Regions from separate parts of the Paenibacillus sp. Lou8.1 genome, predicted to be linked through region 3. Evidence: predicted binding sites of a transcription regulator. Region 3 holds the regulator's gene; each other region holds the start of a gene.
The links. Region 3 encodes Rex, which represses fermentation and respiration genes when NADH is low (regulators of the CRP and FNR family bind a similar motif). Its sites were predicted from a motif close to TTGTGAAATATTTCACAA; they were not measured.

Region 1 (7,248 bases), on a different contig from region 3:
ATATTCTGAATTCCACAGATGTGCTGCTGTGGTGGGGGCATAAAGCCCACGATCAGGTGAGCGATGAAGTTACGGCGCGTGTTGTCAAGCGAGTGCAGGAAGGAATGGGGTTGATCGTGCTGCACTCAGGCCATTTTTCCAAGCCATTCAAAGCCCTAATGGGCACTAGCTGTGACCTGAAATGGAGGGTGGCAGGTGAACAGGAGATTATTTGGTCGGTGAATCCGTCACATCCCATTGCAGAAGGCATAGATGCCAAAATTTTGTTGAAGCAGGAAGAGATGTATGGCGAGTTCTTTGATATTCCTACGCCGGATGAACTGGTATTTGTTAGTAACTTTGAAGGCGGCGAAGTATTTAGAACCGGATGTACCTTCCGCCGAGGTAGTGGTAAGATATTCTATTTCCGCCCAGGTCATGAGACCTATCCGACTTATTACCAGCCTGATATTTTGAAAGTTATCGCCAACAGCATTCGTTGGACTTCTCCGACAAGTATTAACAAACCAATATATGGTAGAAGTGAACCTGTAAGGCCTCTCGGTGGAGTGTTGGTATAATGACAATCATCACATATGGATGAGCTGTATAATGAACAGATTGATAGGCGGAACCTCTTGGGATTCCGCCTTTTTGTATTTAACGATTTAGACATATACCTGCTGTGTTGGTTTGTTGTATAATCAGTTTTGGTCATGGCAACTTTATCGGCGCAGGTATTTAATTTAAGAAGAAAGTGTTTTCTTTCGGGATAAAGTATGCTAAAATGATATATACTAACAAAAGGAAAGCTTTATCAAACCGAAATGCAAAAGAAGGTGAAAAATTTGGAGAGTCAACCGCAATGTGCAAAAATGTGTCCGCGTTTTGAAACCGCCTTTTCATGTTTGGGCAAGCGTTGGAATGGATTAATTATTCAATCCATGATGAGCGGTCCTAAGCGGTTTAAGGATATTTCCAATCTGATTCCCACAATGAGTGACAAAATGTTATCAGAGCGGATGAAAGATTTGGAAAATGAAGGGATTCTTACACGTCATGTATATCCGGAAACTCCTGTCCGCATTGAATACGAGCTAACAACCAAAGGCCGTGCACTTCAGCCGGTTATGGAACAGATTCAATTTTGGGCTGAGGAATGGATTAGATGAGCACCAAACTAAATAAGCGTTTCTCATAGCAAAACAGCCTTTTCCTAGGAAAAAGGCTGTTTTTTTATTTTGTGTATAGGACTACTTATCCATATCACAGAAATGATGTGCATAGGTAGCACGGTTTAATAGCCTTTGACGCGCCCTGCAACTGAGAATAATGCTGCTGTTGCACGGCGGGGCACACGGGTTTGAATATCCAGCGCGGCCGAACGGAATGTACCCAGACAGGAATGGCAAAGTCTTCCTGCATAAATAGGGGAACGGCAGGACTCACAAGGATAATCGAGCTGACTGTATGTGGAGGGAAACTTGCCTGCTCTTACCCAGTCTGTGAGTAATTCTATAGGTGTGCCGGTTACATCACTGAGCTGGCGGGTATGAGTAGAAGGATGCTTCCATAGATAGTTAGAACAGCGGTCTAAGAATATATTTTCTTCCTGAATACAAGTACTACACAGGTTTCTAAGGTTCTGACGAAAAACGGAACCACATTTTGGGCAATTAGAAGTATGTATCTCCATAGAAACCAGTCCTTTGTATCGAAGTGTAGTGAAATTTCAAAATTTATTAGTTACATATTACTATGACCTTATACCTATATCAATCTTTATTTATGGAATCACTGATCTAAGTGTATGTTGAAGTCTGTGTTGACATAACTCTGTTACTTATGTACTATTACTTACATAAAGTTACTTAATGAATAAAATAAATTATTGATGACAAGGGGATATTTATATGATGCCATCTTTATTTTTGGCCCACGGCTCACCGATGCTTGCTATTGAACAGACGGGCTATACTTCATTTTTAGAGCAACTGGGGAAAAGCATTCGTCCTAAAGCGGTTGTTATCTTTACTGCTCATTGGGAAGCGCAAACGTTGACGATCAGTTCGATGGATGACGTGTACGATACCATTTATGATTTTGGTGGTTTCCCACCGGAACTGTACGCGGTGAAATATCCAGCACATGGTTCTGTCGAACTGGCCAATAAGCTGGAAAAATTATATGAACAAAAGGGTATTGACGTACAAACTGATCGGGTGAGGGGACTGGATCATGGATCCTGGACATTGTTGCATCGTATGTATCCTGAGGCAGACATTCCGGTAGTTCAGATCTCTGTAAATCCATATCTCTCGCCCAAAGCACAATATGTCATTGGTGAAGTGCTACGTGGACTGGGAGAACAGGATATTCTGGTCATTGGCAGTGGCGTGACTGTTCATAATCTGCGTATCGTCAAATGGGGGGAAACGAAAACAGAATCTTGGGCTATAGATTTTGATGATTGGATTATTGAAAAAGTGCAAAATAGAGATATAGAGGCTTTGGATCACTATGAAAGTGAAGCACCGTATGCTCGTCAGGCCGTACCAAGAGCAGAGCACTTTGTACCGTTGTTTATTGCGATGGGGAGTGGAAATCCTGCAAACAAAGCCAAGGTCATCCATAGAAGCTATGAGATGGGGAATTTAAGTTATCTATGCTTACAGTTTTAGAAAGTTTGTTGCCAGAAGAAGGACTATTGTTAAAATGCTTCGCTACTGCTCCTGTATAAGTAGGGGAGTGGAAATAAATTAGGGAGTGTTATAAGCTATAATGGCTTATAACACTCCCTTTTACATAAATAACGATTCATTATATCCGGCAAATCTCACGAGGGCACAATTCACAATGACACACGCCTTGCAGCATTTCCAAATCCTTGACAACAATCATGCCGTTATCGTATTCTACTGCATTTTTCTTACGTAGATCACTAAGCATCCGGTTTACGCTTTCCCGAGTCGCACCGATCATATTAGATAAGTCAGTATGAGTAATTTTCTTATGAATCAGGATATGTTCGCCGTGAGGCTCACCATAGGTATTGCATAGACGGATGAGTGTTGAACATAAAGCACCTGGCTTGCCGTACATCATCAAATCGCGGAACTTAGTCTGAGTAATACGGTGATGCGAACCCATCCATTTCATAAAGTCAATCGCAAAATCACAATGCTGGCAAATAAGCAGTTCCAAATCTGTATGATCGATTACGCCAATATCACTATCTTCCAGAACCTCAGCAGAAAAGGAATGCTTAGTACCGAAAAATGGATCAGCTTGACCAACAAGATCGCCGCTTTGATACATATATAGAATAAGTTCCTTACCTTCATCCGTTGTTTTGGTTACTTTCACGCGTCCGCGCTTAATATAAAACAGCTTATCCGCTGTATCTCCTTCCCAGAACAGATGCGAGCTTTCAGGCATAACTCGATCTTTCATCATCACTTGCAACCGGTTGAAGCTGGCCTCCGAGAAGCAACAGGTGTTGCCGCGGGCTTCCATTACATTTGTAGGGTTTCTCATCGTCCATTTCCCCTTTGTATCCTATGTTTTTTATCTGCAACTTGATCAATTCAAATTCATTATATACCTGCGCAATGCGTTTTTGGGGCAAGAAGAGGGGGTAAAAGTGGCAGAATTCCAAACTTTGTGATTTAATTCACTTCATAAAATAAAATTTTAAATAGATTGTGAAAAAAATCACAATATATCTTAGAAAGCTGTGTTACGATCAGTGCGTGAACAAGAGATAGTACACGAGATAACAGGAGGATGAGGGAAATGGCTGTTAAAAACGAGGTTATCCAAAAAGAGCAAAGCGCAGAGCAGTATATTCAAACGCTGATTGACCGGGGGAACCGGGCACAGCAAGCTTTCATGAGTATGAATCAGGAACAGATTGACGAAATCGTACAAGCTATGGCACTCGCAGGGATGGATAAACACATGTACCTGGCGAAGATGGCTGTTGAAGAAACAGGACGCGGTGTGTACGAGGACAAAATCACCAAAAACATGTTTGCAACAGAATATGTCTATCATAGTATCAAAAATGAAAAAACCGTCGGTGTCATTGAGGACAATGATTTTGACAGTTTTCAAAAGATAGCAGAGCCAGTCGGCATTATCATGGGGATCACTCCAGTGACAAACCCGACTTCGACTACGATGTTCAAAGCGCTGATTGCCATTAAAACACGTAACCCAATCATTTTCGGTTTCCATCCATCTGCTCAATCGTGTAGTGCGGAAGCAGCCCGCGTCTTGCTCGAAGCAGCTGTTAAACATGGTGCTCCAGCTGATTGTATTCAATGGATTGAAGCGCCTTCGATGGATAAGACCAATGTACTGATGAACCACCCTGATGTGGCGCTGATTTTGGCAACTGGTGGATCAGGCATGGTTAAGGCGGCATATAGCTGCGGTAAACCTGCTCTGGGTGTAGGCCCAGGTAACGTGCCTTGCTTTATTGAAAAAACAGCAGACATCAAGCAGGCTGTGAACGATCTCATCCTCTCTAAATCTTTCGACAACGGTATGATTTGTGCTTCCGAGCAAGCGGTTATTATCGAAGAGCCAATCTTCGAACAAGTGAAAAAATTGATGATCGCTAACGGTTGCTATTTTGTAAATAAAGAAGAAGCAGCTAAGCTCACTCAAGGAGCTATGAATGTCGAGAAATGTGCAGTGAACCCAGCAATCGTGGGGCAGTCTGCTGTGAAAATTGCTGAAATGAGTGGTATCACAGTACCAGCAGGAACTAAAATTTTGGTCGCTGAGATTGAAGGGGTAGGAACAAAATTCCCATTGTCTGCGGAAAAATTGAGTCCTGTATTGGCTTGCTATAAAGTAAAAAATGCGGAACAAGGTATTCAACGCGCTGCTGAAGTCGTGGAATTCGGGGGCATGGGCCACTCGTCCGCTATTCATTCGAACGATGAGGACGTTATCGCTCGCTTCGCAAACCGTCTGCAAACAGGACGTATCATTGTAAATGCACCTTCCACACATGGTGCGATTGGTGACATTTACAACACCAACCTTCCTTCGTTGACACTCGGTTGCGGTTCGTACGGTCGTAACTCGACTTCGTCGAACGTATCGGCAGTCAATCTGATTAATGTGAAAAGGGTGGCGAAACGGACGGTGAATATGCAATGGTTCAAAGTACCTTCCAAAATCTATTTTGAGAAAAACTCGACACAGTATCTTGCTAAAATGCCTGATATCACACGCGTAGCCATTATCACGGACCCTATGATGGTACAACTGGGATATGTAGATCGTGTTATTCATTATCTGCATCAACGCCAAACACCAGTAGCTATCGAAGTGTTCTCTGAAGTAGAGCCAGATCCATCGACAGTTACGGTAGAACGTGGTACTGAAATGATGAGACGTTTCCAACCGGATTGCATCATCGCACTGGGCGGCGGTTCGCCAATGGATGCGGCTAAAGGCATGTGGATGTTCTATGAATATCCAGATACTGATTTCAATAACTTAAAACAAAAATTCATGGATATCCGTAAACGGATTTACAAGTACCCACGTTTGGGTCAAAAAGCACAATTTGTAGCTATCCCTACAACCTCGGGTACAGGTTCCGAAGTTACATCGTTCGCAGTAATTACGGACAAAAACCTGGGCGACACGAAGTACCCACTGGCTGACTATGAGTTGACTCCTGATGTGGCAATTATTGACCCAGTGTTTGTATATTCGCTACCTAAAACAGCTGTAGCGGACACAGGTATGGATGTTCTGACACATGCTATCGAGGCTTACGTGTCCGTAATGGCTAATGACTACACAGATGGTCTGGCAATTAAAGCCATTCAATTGGTATTCCAATACCTAGAACAATCGGCTCTGACTGGTGATAAGCTGGCTCGTGAAAAAATGCATAATGCTTCTACACTTGCTGGTATGGCATTTGCTAATGCATTCTTGGGCATTAACCACAGTCTTGCACATAAATGGGGTGGACAATACCATACAGCGCATGGCCGCACGAATGCCATTTTATTGCCGCACGTCATTCGCTATAATGCGAAAAAACCGACAAAATTTGCTTCGTTCCCTAAATATTCGCACTTTGTTGCGGATGAGCGTTATGCAGAAATCGCGCGCATACTGGGACTGCCTGCACGCACCACCGAAGAAGGGGTTAACAGCTTGATCGAAGCGATCCGTAAAATGAACAAAACACTTGGTATCGAGGAATCGTTCCAACAAATCGGTTTCGATGCGAAGGATTTCGAATCACGTGTAGACTATCTGGCTGACCGCGCATTTGAAGATCAATGTACAACTGCGAATCCGAAGTTGCCACTGGTTACTGAGTTGGCTGATGTCTATCGCAATGCCTTCTACGGACGTTTTGACCAATAATATAATAGGTACGAAGAGGCTTGTGAAAAAGCATTTTCTCGTTCAGTACCGATGCAGGCTCTCTATATAGAGGGCCTGTTGGTTTGGGAAGGGAGGTGAACGGCAAGGCTAAGGATATAGGCGTGAAGCTAGGGAAAATAAAGTGATAAAAATCACTCATATTGTGATTTTTGTCACATACTACACTCTATCATTATTCTACAATAAGGGTGTAAGAAAGGTCCCGACACTGAGCGTAAGGCATCGGTGAAAAGGCCGGGCTCAAGAAATAGCTTTATCGTGAAAAAAATCACAAGTCCGGAAGACCAAACAATTTGGAGGGATTTACATGTCGGTGATTGAGAGAGAATTACAAGAGCAACAATCTGGCTGGAGAGGTTTTAAAAAAGGCAAATGGACTAAAGAAGTCAACGTCAACGATTTTATTGAAACTAATATCTTACCTTATGTTGGCAATGAAGAATTTTTGGTTGGTCCTACCGCCAACACAACTGCATTGTGGGATATTGTATCCGATCTTACTAAAAAAGAGTTGGCAAACGGCGGCGTGCTTGATGTAGACGTGAATACGCCATCCACTATTATTTCACATAAACCGGGTTATCTAGACCGGGATAAAGAGCAAATTGTCGGTGTACAAACAGATGCTCCATTCAAACGCTCTTTGCAGCCGTTTGGTGGAATTCGGATGATGATCGACGCTTGTAAAGCCTATGGTTTTGAAGTACCAGAAAGTATTATTGATATCTTCACTCATATTCGTAAAACTCACAACCAAGGTGTATTTGACGCTTATACAGATGAAATGAGAGCAGCCCGTAAAGCTGGTATCATTACTGGTCTGCCAGATGCATACGGTCG
Region 2 (7,248 bases), on a different contig from region 3:
GATAACAGTGTGAACAAGAACGGCTGGTACATTGACGATTTCCGTGTGCTGGGCATTCCAGCTGCGACAGTGACCAAGGACATCGTACCTGAGTCGAGTATCAAGCTGGAAAAAGCGGAAGAACAATTCCCGCTGTACAAAATTACAAGCACTGAAAAGAGTGAATTCCAGGAGAAAGTGAAGCCGGCAGAAACAACGGTGGATAGTGGACGTGTCGGTCTCGACAGTCTTCCAGCCAGCGCTACGGTTACGGTATTGGAAACCGGACGTTCGGTGAAAACGGATCCGACCACGGGCAAATACAGCTTTACCCATGTAGCGGGCGACTATACGCTGAAGGCTGAAGCCTATGGTTATGTGCCTCAAACGAAAGCAGTCACGATTGAGAATAACAAGGTCATCAGAGCAAACTTTAGTCTTCAGGCCGTACCTCACGGTACGATTCACGGGGTCATTACCGACAAGCAATCCGGTGAACCGATCCAAAAAGCGAAAGTGTTGGTGCTGGAGGATGCACGTATTGCTCCGGTAGAGACGAATGAGGCTGGAGAATTTACGCTGGACGTGCTGGAAGGAACATACACATTGTCCATTTCAGCTGAGAATTATTATAGCGACAGTGTATCCGTTACTGCTCCTGCGAACGGTAGTGTGGAAGCGAATGTCACGTTGAAACCTTTCATCGGGTTCCAGGGAGGCATTGCCTACGATGACGGGACAGGAGAAAATGCTAGAGCCTTTAACGCGGCAGGCAATTCATGGGCAGTCAGAATGACGCCTGAGTCGGAAGTGGCTCAAGTGACAGGAGCATCGCTTTTGTTCTGGAACTCTGCCTTTCCGAATCCGGGAGGAACGGCATTCCAATATTCTATCTATGACGCCTCCGGTGCGGCAGGAGCACCTGGACGATTATTGGCTGGTCCATTCGACGGGACTGCCGTAAGGGATGAGACACAATGGACGACGGTGCAGCTTCCAGAGCCGGTGACGGTTCAAGGTGACTTCTACATCGTATATACACAGTCTGCTGTAGGCACACAGTCGCCAGGTCTTGCTACAGATGAGAGTGGCCCGAATGCACTTCGCAGCTGGCAAGGTGTAAGCGGAGCATGGAGCCAATCACCTGAGGAGGAAGGGAACTACATGATCCGGGCTATCGTCAGATATCCGGTGAATGCTCCAACGATTACGACTCCTACGAAGGCTACGTATACGCAGGAAGAGTCGATTACCGTAACAGGAACTTCCCCGGCAGAAGGAGCCGATATTCAGCTCTTTAACGGTAAGGAGCTGGCTGGCACAACGAAAGTGAAGGATCGTCAGTTCAGTTTGTCGGTTGATCTTCAGCCAGGTGCTAATCCGCTAAGTGTTCAAGCAGCGGTATACGGCAAATTAACGGATCGTTCCGAAACGGTAGTTGTGACGCTCGATCAGACTAAACCGGGTCTGATCCTGACTTCTCCTGATGAAGGAGCCCGTACGAACGCGGGTGTAGTTAGTGTTATCGGTACCGTGTACGACGAGTTCCTCACCGAATTGTCGATTAACGGTGAGCCCGCTGAATTTGGAAGTGATGGCAGCTTTAACAAGCGATTGCTTATCAACGAAGGCGAAAATCAAATTACGGTGACGGCCAAGGATCTTGCCGAAAACGAAACAACCGTTACGCGCTCGGTGTATGTCGATTCAGCTCTGCCGAAGCTTGAAAACATTAGCCCTGCTGAGGATGTGCGTATTACTCCAGGGCAGTCGGTACGAGTATCCTTTGACAGTGCATCCGGTTTGGAGGCGTCCTTCCATGTGGAGCTGCCTTTCAACCTGTCCACTTTGGGCCGCAACGATATTCCATTAAATGAAACTTCGTCAGGCCACTATGAAGGTACTTATTTCACTTCATCTTCTCTGAACCTGGAAGGCGGAGTCATCGTGATCCGGGTAAGGGATGCAGCGGGAAATGAAGTGGAGACGGAGGCGCCGGGAAAATTGTATGTAACCAATGGTGGAGGACAGAACCCTGATCCGAATCCACCTACATCCAATGAAAAGCCAGTAGCCATTATTCAGGCTAATGAATCAGCTAAGAAGAACAAAAATGTACAATTTAACGCCAAAGCTTCCCGTGATGTAGATGGTGAAATCGTCAGCTACAGCTGGAATTTTGGCGATGGCGATGGCGATACGGCAGTCGGTTCCAAGGTGAAGCATAAATTCACCACAGCTGGAACGTATACCGTAGAGCTAACGGTGACGGATAATGACGGCGCAAGCGGTAAGACTGTGCATACGATCACGATCCGTTAACAGCCAGTAGGAAAGGGAAGGCTTCTTTTAGAATAGCAATGAAGGCCCACAGCAAGCCACGGTTTATAGAGGCTGCTGTGGGCCATTTTTAATTGTCGAGCCGTTCAGGAAGCGATACAATGAATAATGCTCATAAAGTGAATCGTTTCACAATAATATTTTTAGCAGGAGAGGATTATATGATTCATTTGCAAAAAGAAAGCGGACGTATCCGTCTTGTGCTGGATGCCTATTTTATGGGGGAAGATATCATTGTACTCATTTCTGGCGGTGATCAGCCGCATTTGGGAACGATTACAGCAGGGGCCAGGCTCGAGCCGATTCAAACTGTGCAATTACAAAACCATAAGGAATTTTATATTACCGAAGAAATTGCAGTTCGCTTGCGAAAAGAGTTTGCGGGCAATTTTGCCATTTGCTGCGGGGCGCATTTGGATCATGCAACCAAGGACGAAATCAGAGTGCTGACAGATATGGCTATACAACTGGGAAAAGAGCTCATTGGAAAACTCAAGCAAGCACGCTAGTAGCGACCTTTTTAAGTGAACTCCTGAAAGAGCAGATTGCGATAGGGATACTTGCTAAAGGGATACTTAAAAAGCAAGGCAAAGCCATCATCCTCAATTTGTACGGATTTCAGTGCAGAGGATGGAATCAAACTACGGATTATGACATGAACTGCACGCTGGTCTTGTCTGTTGATCGCTTTAGCTAAGGCAGAAGCAAAACATGGATTGCGTGCCAATTCGCGATACAGCGGAAAAACGGCTTTTGCGATGGCGCGATGAACTCTCGGCTCAAACGTAAACTGCACAGTCCCCGGTGGAATCGTCGTTCCATTCGTATAATAAAGCATCGGTGGCTGAGCTAAAAAGGAAATGAAGTAGCCGATGCCATTCGTGCCTAAGCCTTGTTTGGCGGCAAATGGCGCTACTGAGCAGAGAAGGGATTTCATCCGATCCAAATTGCCCTGAACGACAGCTCGTGACCATTGGACGGCAAAAGCACGTCGGGTTGCAATAGCTTTGTAAAAGGGTAGCATGGCAGCGGATATTTTCCTAAGTGTTTCTGCATTTAAACGTTTGTGAGGCGAGCCCTTTCTGCGGGATGTTGCACGATATAGCATAGCTCCGACCTCCTTGGCAGGATGCTCTCATGGAGCGCAATTGATCTGTAACAGGTAAAATACTGTATGCCCGGTTACCTCAAAAAGTGCTAATATCGCTATGTTTCTTCTTTTTAACGTTCTAATTTAAAAAATTGAAATAAGTACTGTCCTGATTTGTAAGATTGTGGTACCCTAGAACTTATATAATTGCTATTTTACTTATTGGAGTTGAATTTAACAGATGAGTGATTTGTACAAGGAGCCTCAATCTTCCGATCCTTTTCAGGAGACGAACGATTATAACGCCCCATTTAACCCGCCTCCAGTAGTTCCACCTACAAATAGTAAAGCTGTTGCCTCGATGGTGCTTGGGATTTTATCTGTGGTCATTCCCTATCTCGGGTTGATTATCGGAATTGTGGGTATTATTTTGTCCAGTCTTTCCCTGAAGGAAATTAACCGTCATGGCGAGCAAGGCAGAGGTATGGCCATTGCTGGATTGGTATGTAGTATTATCGGTACACTGATTTATACACTGATCATCATTTTTATAGTTATTGTTTTTATTGTAGCGGCCTCCAGTGGCGATCCAGATGTTTTTTCAGACATTTAATGAATTGAAGAATGCTTGAGTCAGACAAACCATTCACGATTTGACTATTGGATGCTATGATAAAAGGAGTCCAATAAAGGAGAGTGAAGCCGTATGGCACGTACTCAAACACAAAAAGCGCTGAGCAAGGCAAAGCGCGCTGGAATCTATTGCGCGGCACAAAGCCGCAAAACGAATGACCATTATGGCGAGATTTCACAGCACATACGAATGAAGCCGACCAAGCAAGAACAATTACAAAAGGTCAAGCACAAGAAGCGAATCGTTCAGAGCGACGCTTCTTTTTTTGTTTTTAGAGAGAACAGCAGGGTCCTTTTCGACGTGGCTTTATAAAGTAAGCCTGCAACCAGACGTTGAGCAGAGAAATGATTGTGTGGATTGAATAGCGCTTTTCTGTACCGAAAAAGGACTTGATAATAATTATCATTCTTGTTAGAATATCATAAGAAAGAAGGAACCCGGGCATGGGCTCCTTCATTATAAAGCTTAGGCTTGAATTCAAAGATTTACTTGGCTTCGAAGGTTTTGCAGTCTGTTTCTTCGGATTTGTGAGTGTCTTCAGGTCTGTTGCTTACGATATAAATGGAGCTAGCGCTACATTTATTTTCTTGGGCCCAGTACGTACATGAATTGACTTCACACAGAACGTCTTTTGCCATGTTGTACACCTCCTTATATGGTTGTGATGGGCTGAGCAAATAGTATCACGGTCAGTCAAGGTAGGACTTGTCCAACTGTGTTTACCCTCTTGTCAGGAAGAGGGACTTTGCTATGCCTACTGGTACAATATCAAATGAAATTTAAAATTGCAATGTTTGCTTCATTTTGCAGTTTGAAGCGCACACAAGTGTCCCTTTTAATTAAAAAATAAAAGCTGTCCTCCATGCAGACCGAAATGTTTCTCTGCTGGAGAACAGCTTTTTTTGTTTTTCTGACATAATGACGATATGAAAAGACTTAGCGCACGTTAGGAATAGTTACGATGGGATCGATGTCAGCATCATAGTCTACGCCCTCAAACTCAAAGCCGAACAGTTGGAAAAATTCGTGACGATATCCTTCAAGATCTGACAATTCGTAGATATTGTTGGTCGTCAGCGCCTCCCATATCTTTTCAACCTCTGCCTGTACGTCTTCGCGCAGTTCCCAATCATCAATACGAATACGTCCTTCTTCATCTACAGGAGTTTCTGGTGCGTACAGACGCTCAGCAAACAGGCGGTAGCTCTGTTCTACGCACCCTTCATGCAGCTCTTTTTCCTTCATTACCTTATATAAAGCAGAAATATACAGAGGAACGACAGGGATAGCGGAGCTAGATTGGGTAACGAGTCCTTTGGTGACTGCGACGAAGGCGCGTCCGCCTGTAACTTTCAGCTGATCGTTCAGCTGATGCGCTGTCTCCTCCAAATGATCCTTTGCACTTCCGATACTGCCTTCTCTGTAGATGGCTTGCGTAATATCTGAACCAATATACGAAAAGGAGAAGGTTGTTGCAGTATCAGCCAATACACCGCCTTCACGCAAGGCGTCAATCCACAATTTCCAGTCCTCACCACCCATAACCTCTACCGTTGCTTGTACTTCTTCTTCTGTTGCGGGTTCAAGCGTCACGCTGCTGACTTCCCCGGTGTGGAAGTTAACGGTCTTGTTTGTGTAAGGCTTACCAATAGGTTTGAGCACGGAATTAAACGTTTCGCCTGTGCGAGGATTTGTACGACGACCTGAAGCGACACTGTAAACCACCAGATCGACTTGTCCCAGTTCTTCGCGAATGGCTTCCACCGTTTTGGCTTTGACCTCATTCGAGAAGGCATCGCCTGTCACGCTTAAGGATTTAAGCCCAGCTTCCTGAGCAGCTTTTTCAAATGCAGCAGAATTGTACCAGCCTGCCGATGCTGTACGTGTGGCCGTAGCATTACTAGGGCGATATACACCAATTGTATTGGCACGCGCACCGAAGGCAGCAGTAATGCGAGAAGCCAACCCATATCCGGCAGATGCCCCGATCACAAGTACATTACGGGGTCCCTGGATAGCAGGACGGGCCTGTACATAGTCAATTTGCTCCTGAACATGTTGGGCACAGCCCACCGGATGAGCAGTGGTGCAGATAAAGCCACGTGTTCTTGGTTTGATAATCATGTTATTGTAATTCCTCTCTTCTTGTAGCGATCTTCACCCTTACTATTTTAACTTTTAACTATTTTTTTTCAAACGTGGATTTCAGTAAGTATCCTTTTTACCCAAAAGTGTATCCTTGCACAGGGTGGCAAGTGCCTAAGGGCCTGCATATGATGCTGTAACGATAAATACGAGAAGGGAGAGAGCTGCTTGAAGAATAAGAGCCGCAAAACCATAAGAAACAAAAAGCCGCTCTATAGTGTAATTGACCCGGATATGAATGAATTAAGTATGATACAGCGCGTGAAGCCACAGCCTGCGGAGAGGGAGACAGAAGCAAGACTTCATCAAGTTGCTTCTCCGCCTCCCCCAACCAAAGAGGAGCCGGAGCTACAGACTGTTGTCGAACCTGAAATCGAGGTTTCGCATGAGACAGAGGTTGAAGGTGCGGATGCTGAGGAGACTCAAGTGTCGATAGAGGAACCCCAAGAGCTAGAACCAGAACCAGAGCTGGAGCCAGAGCCAGAACCTGATCCAATTGATGTGGAGGAAATTTTGAGCAATAAAAAGGCCCCACATGTAAACAATGCTTTCATCTATACAGACGATTTGAGCGATTTCGCTGTGACGGGTGAGAAGATCGCTCCCGCTTCCATAGATTTCAGCAAGCTGAAACAAGAGAGCATCCACACGGAATCTCTGGCGGATTATGCCGTTCAAACGATTAAGATAGCCGACGGTGCTGTGACTTCTTCGAAGATTGCCGCAGACTCCATTACGGTGGAACATCTGTCGGACGCATCGGTGTCAGGCAGTAAATTGCAGGATCGCTCCATCGGTGGTGAAAAACTTCGAGATGGCAGCATCACTCCTGAGAAGCTGGCTGATAAGATTATCAGCGGTGATCATATTGCGAATGGCTCCATTGAGAGCCGTCACTTCAAACAATGGATCGTGTCTTCAGATATGCTTCAAGATCAGTCGGTCACCTCGGATAAAATTCGCAGTGGTACGATTCAATCGAACAATTTGGCTAATGAAGCTGTCGACAGCTCCAAGCTGGGCGATCAATCTGTGACCACTTCCAAACTGCGGGATGGTG
Region 3 (7,248 bases):
TGCCCACCTCTCAGGCGGCGTGTGCATCGTCTTTTTTGGCTGTCTTAATTTCCAAACAGGCGATCTTCTGCTATGCTAATATACAGAGTTATTATTTTTGTAAGTGTCATAAGAAAGGATTAGCCCGAATGAAATTTGCGGTATTGGATTTTGAAACGACAGGCACCCAGTCCGCGGATGACATCATTCAAGTCGGACTTGCAATTATAGATCATGATAACAGCATTTCCCGTGTTTACGGCTCTTATGTAAACCCTGGCAGATCTATTCCCCCTTTTATCACCGGGTTGACCGGAATTACAGACGATGACGTCAAGGATGCTCCTGCACTTGAAGAAATGATGATGGAGCTCGTGCCTATGCTGGACGATGTTGTACTGGTCGGTCATAATGTGGCGTTTGATTTTAATTTTTTGCAAAACGCTCTGGATCGGTGCGGTTATTTGCCGTTTAGCGGAAGAATCTTGGATACAATGGATTTTCTGAAAATTATGTTTCCATCGCTATCTTCGTATCAGTTGGGTTTTGTGTCTTCTGAGTTTGGGCTGGCGCATGATCGCCCTCACCAAGCAGACAGCGACGCGTTGGCTACGGCTGAGGTGTTTTTAAAGTGTCTGGGTGAGCTTCAAGCATTACCTTTGATAACGATACAGCGGCTTAGCGATTTGTTTGCAGAGGAAGACAGTGACCTTGGATGGTTTCTTGATGGGGTGCGTGAAGAGAAAGAGCTTGATCCTATTCAGGATCTGGAGGGACATCAGTTTTTTCGTCAGCTTGCGCTAAAAGTGGAAGATTGGACGGAGCTAGCTGCTCCGCGTAGAGAAGATGACCCGAATCCACTGTCAGGTGTTTCCTTTGAGGAGTACATGGATGATGTGCGGGACAATTTGCGTTCATCCTTGAGCCAATATGAGGAGCGCGAGGCGCAGATACAGATGATTGAGGGTGTAAATCAGGCACTGAGTGAAGACAAGCATCTGCTGATCGAAGCAGGTACAGGAACAGGGAAGTCCCTCGGCTATTTGCTCCCATCGCTGTATCACAGTGTGAAAAAAGGACAGCGAGTTATGGTAAGTACACATACGATCAACCTGCAGGAGCAATTACGCGAGCGCGACATTCCGATGCTGACCAAGGTGATTCCGTTTCCGTTCCGGGCTGCTATTTTCAAGGGTCGGGGACATTATTTGTGTCTGCGTAAGTTTGAACATAAAATAAACAGAAGAGACTTCGCGACACCGAAGGAAGATTTAATTACAGCTGCTCAGATGATCGTCTGGTTGACGCTAACAGAAACCGGTGATGATGAAGAACTGAATCTGAGCAACCGTGGTGGAGATTTCTGGGAAACGGTGGCGAGTGATTCAGAGTCCTGTCTTGGTCGTTCTTGCCCATGGTTCCGCAAATGCTATTATCATCGTGCACGCCATGAAGCAGGGATAGCGGATGTTGTTATTACGAATCACTCTAAGTTGTTTACAGACGTCAAAGCTAGTCACCAGTTGTTGCCAAGCTATGAACATCTGGTGATTGATGAAGCCCATCACCTGGAGGAAGTAGCTGGTAAGCACCTAGGTATGCATATGAAATATTTCACACTCGTGCATACACTGACGCGACTGTTCAAAGACAGCAAGAATGGACAACTGCCTTCACTTCGTCAACAGTTGGCGAAATCGGGGCACGAGAAGTCGACGGATTGGGCCTCAACCATCGATCAGATGTATCCGCTCGTGTTAGAGGTTAAGGAAACTTGGGACCTGCTAAGCGACAAGCTGTTTGGCATGTTGCCAGAACGAAGCGATGCGACACCGGGTGAAACAGGACAGTTTTCTTCCCGTCTCAAACCTTCAGCCAAGCCTGCAAAGTGGGATCAGGCGGGGGCTTTGGAAAATCAGCTATATGTAACGATGAGTGAAATTTTGCGCAAGGGCGACAAGCTGATGCTGGACGTCAAGGAAGAACATGACGATTATGCGGCGGATAGCCTTATTACAGATATCACGGGTCTGCTCAAGGATCTGGCGGGGATTCGAGAAAATTTGCGCTTTTTTATGCGACTCGATGATGAAACAACCGTATACTGGCTCGAAGCGAGTGGGCAATTCCGCAGTAAATCATTACAATTTTATGCGGTGCCCGTCGATGTGAGCCGCCAGTTGAAAGAAATGTTTTTTGACAAAAAAAGAAGCATTATTCTGACGTCTGCTACCTTATCGGTAGATAAGTCGTTTCAGTACATGATCGATCAGCTCGGCTTGCAGGAGGCCGCAGATCAAGAGCGGCTGATGACTTCGCAGCTTCCGTCACCCTTTAATTACAGGGATCAGGTGTTGCTGGTCATTCCACGGGATTTCCCAAGCGTGAAGGGCAGTGTAGGAGATGCACACTTTGTAGATATGCTCGTTAGCTCTCTAGGAGCGACTGCTCAGGCGACGCGGGGGAGAATGCTCGTTCTGTTTACTTCCTATCGGATGCTCCGGCAAGTGTATGAGCCGCTCAAAGAGGCCTTAGCATCCAGCGAAATTACTGTGCTGGGACAAGGTGTGGACAGTGGGAGTCGCAGCAAGCTAACCCGCCGTTTTCAGGAAGCCAAAGCTTCTGTATTGCTGGGAACCAGCAGCTTCTGGGAAGGCGTCGATATTCCGGGGAAGGCTCTGACTTGTCTGGCCATTGTTCGCTTGCCGTTTCAACCGCCGAATCACCCGTTGCTGGAGGCAAAAAGCGAGCTGCTCCAGCAGCAGAAGAAGAATCCATTTATGAAGCTGTCTGTACCACAAGCGGTCATTCGCTTCAAACAGGGATTTGGTCGGTTGGTTCGTACAGCGAGCGACCACGGGGTCGTTATCGTTTACGATACGCGTGTGATCGAATCCTATTACGGAAAGCACTTTTTGTACTCGTTACCGGGACCAAAAATGGAGCATATGCCATCGGAGCAAATGGTGCCCCGCATCGCCGAATGGCTCCAATCCGCCCCGGAGACCGAGGCATAACGGACGGACACTAAGTATGTTCGTTACAATTAGGGGGAGCAAGTATGAAATCAGATAAAATTTCAGAGGCTGTCGTACGGAGGTTACCCGTATATTTACGTTATCTGAATGCACTTCACAAACGGGAGGTGGCTACGGTCTCTTCTCAAGAGTTGGGACAGAGGCTAGATTTAAACCCGGCCCAAATCCGTAAAGATCTCGCCTATTTTGGAGATTTTGGTCGGAAGGGTATCGGTTATGATGTTTCTTATCTAATTGAGAAAATACGCCATATCCTGAAAATCGATCAGCAAATTAATGTAGTATTGGTCGGAGCGGGTAATCTGGGGCAAGCCCTTTCGAATTATAACGCTTATTTAAAAGACAATATGAAGATTGTAGCGGTATTTGATGCGTTTCCAGATAAGGTAGGGACCAAGATCAATACATTGGTCGTGCAACCGATGGATGAACTGGAAACGACTGTGAAAGAAAAAAACATTCGAATCGGGATTATTACCGTACCTGATTTTGAAGCACAGCACGTGGCTGACAGGCTTATTGATAGCGGAATTGGAGCGATCCTGAACTTTGCACCGACTACTCTCAAGGCACCGGCCAACATTCGGATTCATGCCACAGACTTTACAACTGATTTGCTTAGCCTCGCTTATTATTTGGAGGACGGAAAGGAAGAAACACAATATGACAGTGAATAAATGGATGATTAAAAACGGCTCTTTTGCCGTAAATGGACCAGAAGCTGGGGTAATCCATGGTTTTATGATTGTGGAAGATAGCCGCATTACTTACATTGGCGAGACTTTGCCTTCGGGTGAGGAAGAGACGGAAGCGATCGATGGTAAGGGGCTTTTGTTTTTACCTGGTCTGATTAATACTCATGGTCATGCGGCGATGTCTCTGCTGCGTGGGCATGGAGATGACTTGGCACTTCAAGTATGGCTTCAGGAAAAAATGTGGCCTATGGAAGCCAAGTTTACATCTACGGACGTGTACTGGGGTACGTCGTTGTCTGTGCTGGAAATGCTGAAAGGTGGAACAACGACCTTCCTGGACATGTACGATCATATGGATGAGGTGGCTCGTGTGGCTGAAGAGTCAGGTATTCGTGCAAGTCTGATGCGTGGAGCAATTGGACTATGTTCGGAGGAAGAACAGCGAATCAAGCTGGCTGAGGCCGTAACTTTTGCGCGTAACTGGCATGGTAAAGCAGACGGGCGTATTACAACGATGATGTCACCGCATGCGCCATACACCTGTCCACCTGCGTTTATTGAAAAATTCGTACAAGCTGCGCATGATCTGGATTTGCCGCTGCATACGCACATGTCTGAGACGATCGCCGAAGTGGAGCAAAACGTACGTGACTACGGTTTGCGTCCAGTTGCACACTTGGATAAGCTTGGTTTTTTCTCCCGTCCTTCGCTTGTTGCCCATGGCGTTCATTTGAATGACGAAGAAATAGCTTTACTGGCTGAACGTGGTGTAGCGGTTTCGCACAACCCAGGTAGCAACTTGAAGCTGGCAAGTGGTGTGGCAAGAGTGCCTGAATTGCTGCGTGCAGGGGTTACCGTTTCTCTCGGAACGGATGGTCCTGCCAGTAATAATAACCTGGATATGTTCGAGGAAATGCGTCTGGCAGCACTTATTCACAAGGGTGTATCTGGTGACCCTACGGCAGTTCCTGCGAGTGAAGCGCTGCGTCTGGCAACAGAATACGGTGCAAAGTCAATTGGTTTAAAAGAAGTAGGAGCGTTGGCAGCAGGCAACAAGGCTGACTTTATCGCGCTGGATCTGAATCAGGCACATTTCTTGCCGCGTACAGATCTTATTTCCCATGCGGTATACTCAGCAAGCGCCAAAGACGTGGTTCACGTATGGGTAGACGGTCGTCAGGTTGTGAAAAACGGCGAATGCCTGACTATGGACGAGGAACGCATCAAACATGAGGCACAAGCCGCCTTTGAAGGGCTGCTGTCGCGCTAATTCAGGTGTCACATCCCCTTAGAGAGGAAGCACGGGTTTGAAAAATAAGAAAAAGTGGATAGCGGTCGCCATTTTGGCCGTAATACTGATCCTGGTCAGCATTTTCTGGTATTATTCCTATGTTACTCAAGACCAGGTGGCTGAGAAAAATGCCGCTATCATTAAGGCCAAGCAATCAGGTGGTCTGGTTAGCACGACTCAAACATGGAAGTCTGTGTGGGATCAGGTATATTGGGTGGTTCAAGGGAAAAATGCACAGAATGAAAATATAATGGTGTGGGTTCCTTTTCAAAAAGTGGAAGGACAACCTAACGTACCTGCCGCAGATAATAGCGGTGTTCACACCGAACTGCTGAAGAATGGAGTCGATGAGCAAAAAATGACGGCAATAATTCAGCAGCAGCTTCCAGGTGTAAAAATTGTAAGGCTTCAGCCGAGTGTGTTCAATGGCGAATATGTGTGGCAGTTGTTTTACGATGATGGAAGTCATCATTACTACAGCTTTTATCGTTTCTCAGATGGGGTAGCGACGGGTGTAAAATATACTTTGCCCAATAACTAGCTGGTTGAGGATTAGCAGATGTGGAATGAATGACTAGTAAATAATTGAAAGCTTAAGAAAAAGACGTAAATGCGATGAAATTCGTATTTACGTCTTTTAGTCTTGCTATGCCGTAAAATGGGCTGAAAGCCAGTGAAGCATCTTTACCAATCCATTTTCTCTCTAGGGCAAATTCATCTTTATGGCGGGCAGTACGGAGTGAAAGATTTGAATCTGGAGAAGCGGAGCGTTCGCCTTTGCCGCCGGATTTTCTCCGTAAGAATCTAATCGAAAAAAATCCGGTGGCAACAGCGATCGTAAGATCAAATCCTACACGCATCGTCTCGCCTCCACCTTAACCAAAGATTTTGCCTCATCACAACTCCTCCACACATTGCCTTCGATATTAGATATACGTTATGATATACTATATTTTATAAGTGATAGACAAAAATGATAGAAAAAAGAATTGCTGATCGCTGTAAGATCATGCAATTTGGTTGTTTGTTGACATTCGTCCCGTTTCTTCTGGGTTTTACATTTTGAGAGGAGGATGTTGTTTGAAATTGCGTGCAGTTCCTATCGTTGTGGCGGCAGTTTTGGCAGCTTTGCTGCTATTTGGGGGATGGTTCATTTACCGTCAGGTTACAATGCAAAGCCCTCTGGAAAAACTGGTTTCTCAATATCCAGGCGTGACAAGCGCTCAAATAGATATTAAACAGGATCAGGTTGTATTGAAACTAGATCTCAAACCGCAGGCGGATGTGGCCGGATTAGTCGATGTGGTTAAGCAAAAAGGACAAACCATCATTGGCAGCCGTACCATTAAGCTGGATATTGAAGATCGTTCCAATTCAGCACTGAATCAATGGTGGTCTGAGGCTATGTTTCCTGTAGCCGAAGCGATGGAAAATAAAAAGTATACTCAAATTTCATCTACAGTTGAGCAGATGAAAAAGAAAAAGACGGGTATCAAAGCTGATACCGACATGGATTCGAACAATGTCTATATCCGACTCAGCGAAGGGAAAGCGACCAAATTTATCGTTTTGCCACGTCAATCTCAGCAAATGGGGGTATGGCCTAATGCCTAGATGGATCAAGGAAACATTAATCGGCATAGTGCCGGTGACTATTATATTTCTCGTTTTTATTGGGGTGAATATTATCCCTCTTCTAGTTGCTGGCGTGATGCTCAGCGGCTTGTTAATGCTCATGCATGCACGTGGTGGCTTGGCCGTAGGTGCTGGGCAAGAACGTAAACGCAAAAAAAATGGTCCGGACAAGCTGACTTTTGAGGAAATCGGTGGGCAGGAAAGCGCTAAACAGGAGTTGCGTGAGGCCCTGGACTTTTTGAATCGACATGATGAAATTTCTAAGTTTGGTATCCGTCCATTAAAAGGTGTTCTGCTCACAGGTCCTCCGGGAACAGGGAAAACACTGATGGCGAAAGCAGCCGCACACTATACTAATTCTGTATTTGTTGCAGCCTCAGGTAGTGAATTTGTTGAAATGTACGTTGGTGTTGGTGCGGGTCGTGTCCGTGAGTTGTTTCGGGAGGCACGTACTCGTGCAGCCAAGGAAAAGAAGGAAAATGCGATTATTTTTATTGACGAGATCGACGTAATTGGTGGTAAGCGTGAGGGTGGACAGCAACGAGAATATGATCAGACTTTGAATCAGTTGCTGACAGAAATGGATGGCATTTATTCGGCAGATACACCG

Region 1: the regulator Rex is predicted to act here: its motif matches at 3,682-3,699, upstream of adhE (bifunctional acetaldehyde-CoA/alcohol dehydrogenase).
Region 2: the regulator Rex is predicted to act here: its motif matches at 2,437-2,454, upstream of lpdD (prenylated flavin chaperone LpdD).

What each region holds. Positions count from the first base shown of each region.
Region 1 is NZ_JANAVN010000004.1:43,741-50,988, reverse strand. Features, by position in the region: gene NLX78_RS06805 (ThuA domain-containing protein) at 1-560, shown strand, start outside; gene NLX78_RS06800 (winged helix-turn-helix transcriptional regulator) at 807-1,151, shown strand; gene NLX78_RS06795 (DODA-type extradiol aromatic ring-opening family dioxygenase) at 1,893-2,660, shown strand; gene NLX78_RS06790 (Crp/Fnr family transcriptional regulator) at 2,800-3,516, opposite strand; gene adhE (bifunctional acetaldehyde-CoA/alcohol dehydrogenase) at 3,775-6,387, shown strand; gene pflB (formate C-acetyltransferase) at 6,716-7,248, shown strand, end outside.
Region 2 is NZ_JANAVN010000011.1:169,910-177,157, forward strand. Features, by position in the region: gene NLX78_RS17125 (S8 family serine peptidase) at 1-2,301, shown strand, start outside; gene lpdD (prenylated flavin chaperone LpdD) at 2,481-2,828, shown strand; gene NLX78_RS17135 (hypothetical protein) at 2,840-3,427, opposite strand; gene NLX78_RS17140 (DUF4190 domain-containing protein) at 3,651-4,022, shown strand; gene NLX78_RS17145 (hypothetical protein) at 4,116-4,355, shown strand; gene NLX78_RS17150 (DUF1540 domain-containing protein) at 4,529-4,681, opposite strand; gene fabV (enoyl-ACP reductase FabV) at 4,980-6,167, opposite strand; gene NLX78_RS17160 (WIAG-tail domain) at 6,357-7,248, shown strand, end outside.
Region 3 is NZ_JANAVN010000016.1:109,158-116,405, forward strand. Features, by position in the region: gene dinG (ATP-dependent DNA helicase DinG) at 129-2,996, shown strand; gene NLX78_RS21565 (redox-sensing transcriptional repressor Rex) at 3,041-3,694, shown strand; gene NLX78_RS21570 (amidohydrolase) at 3,681-4,982, shown strand; gene NLX78_RS21575 (cell wall elongation regulator TseB-like domain-containing protein) at 5,020-5,544, shown strand; gene NLX78_RS21580 (hypothetical protein) at 5,597-5,863, opposite strand; gene NLX78_RS21585 (hypothetical protein) at 6,084-6,617, shown strand; gene NLX78_RS21590 (AAA family ATPase) at 6,610-7,248, shown strand, end outside.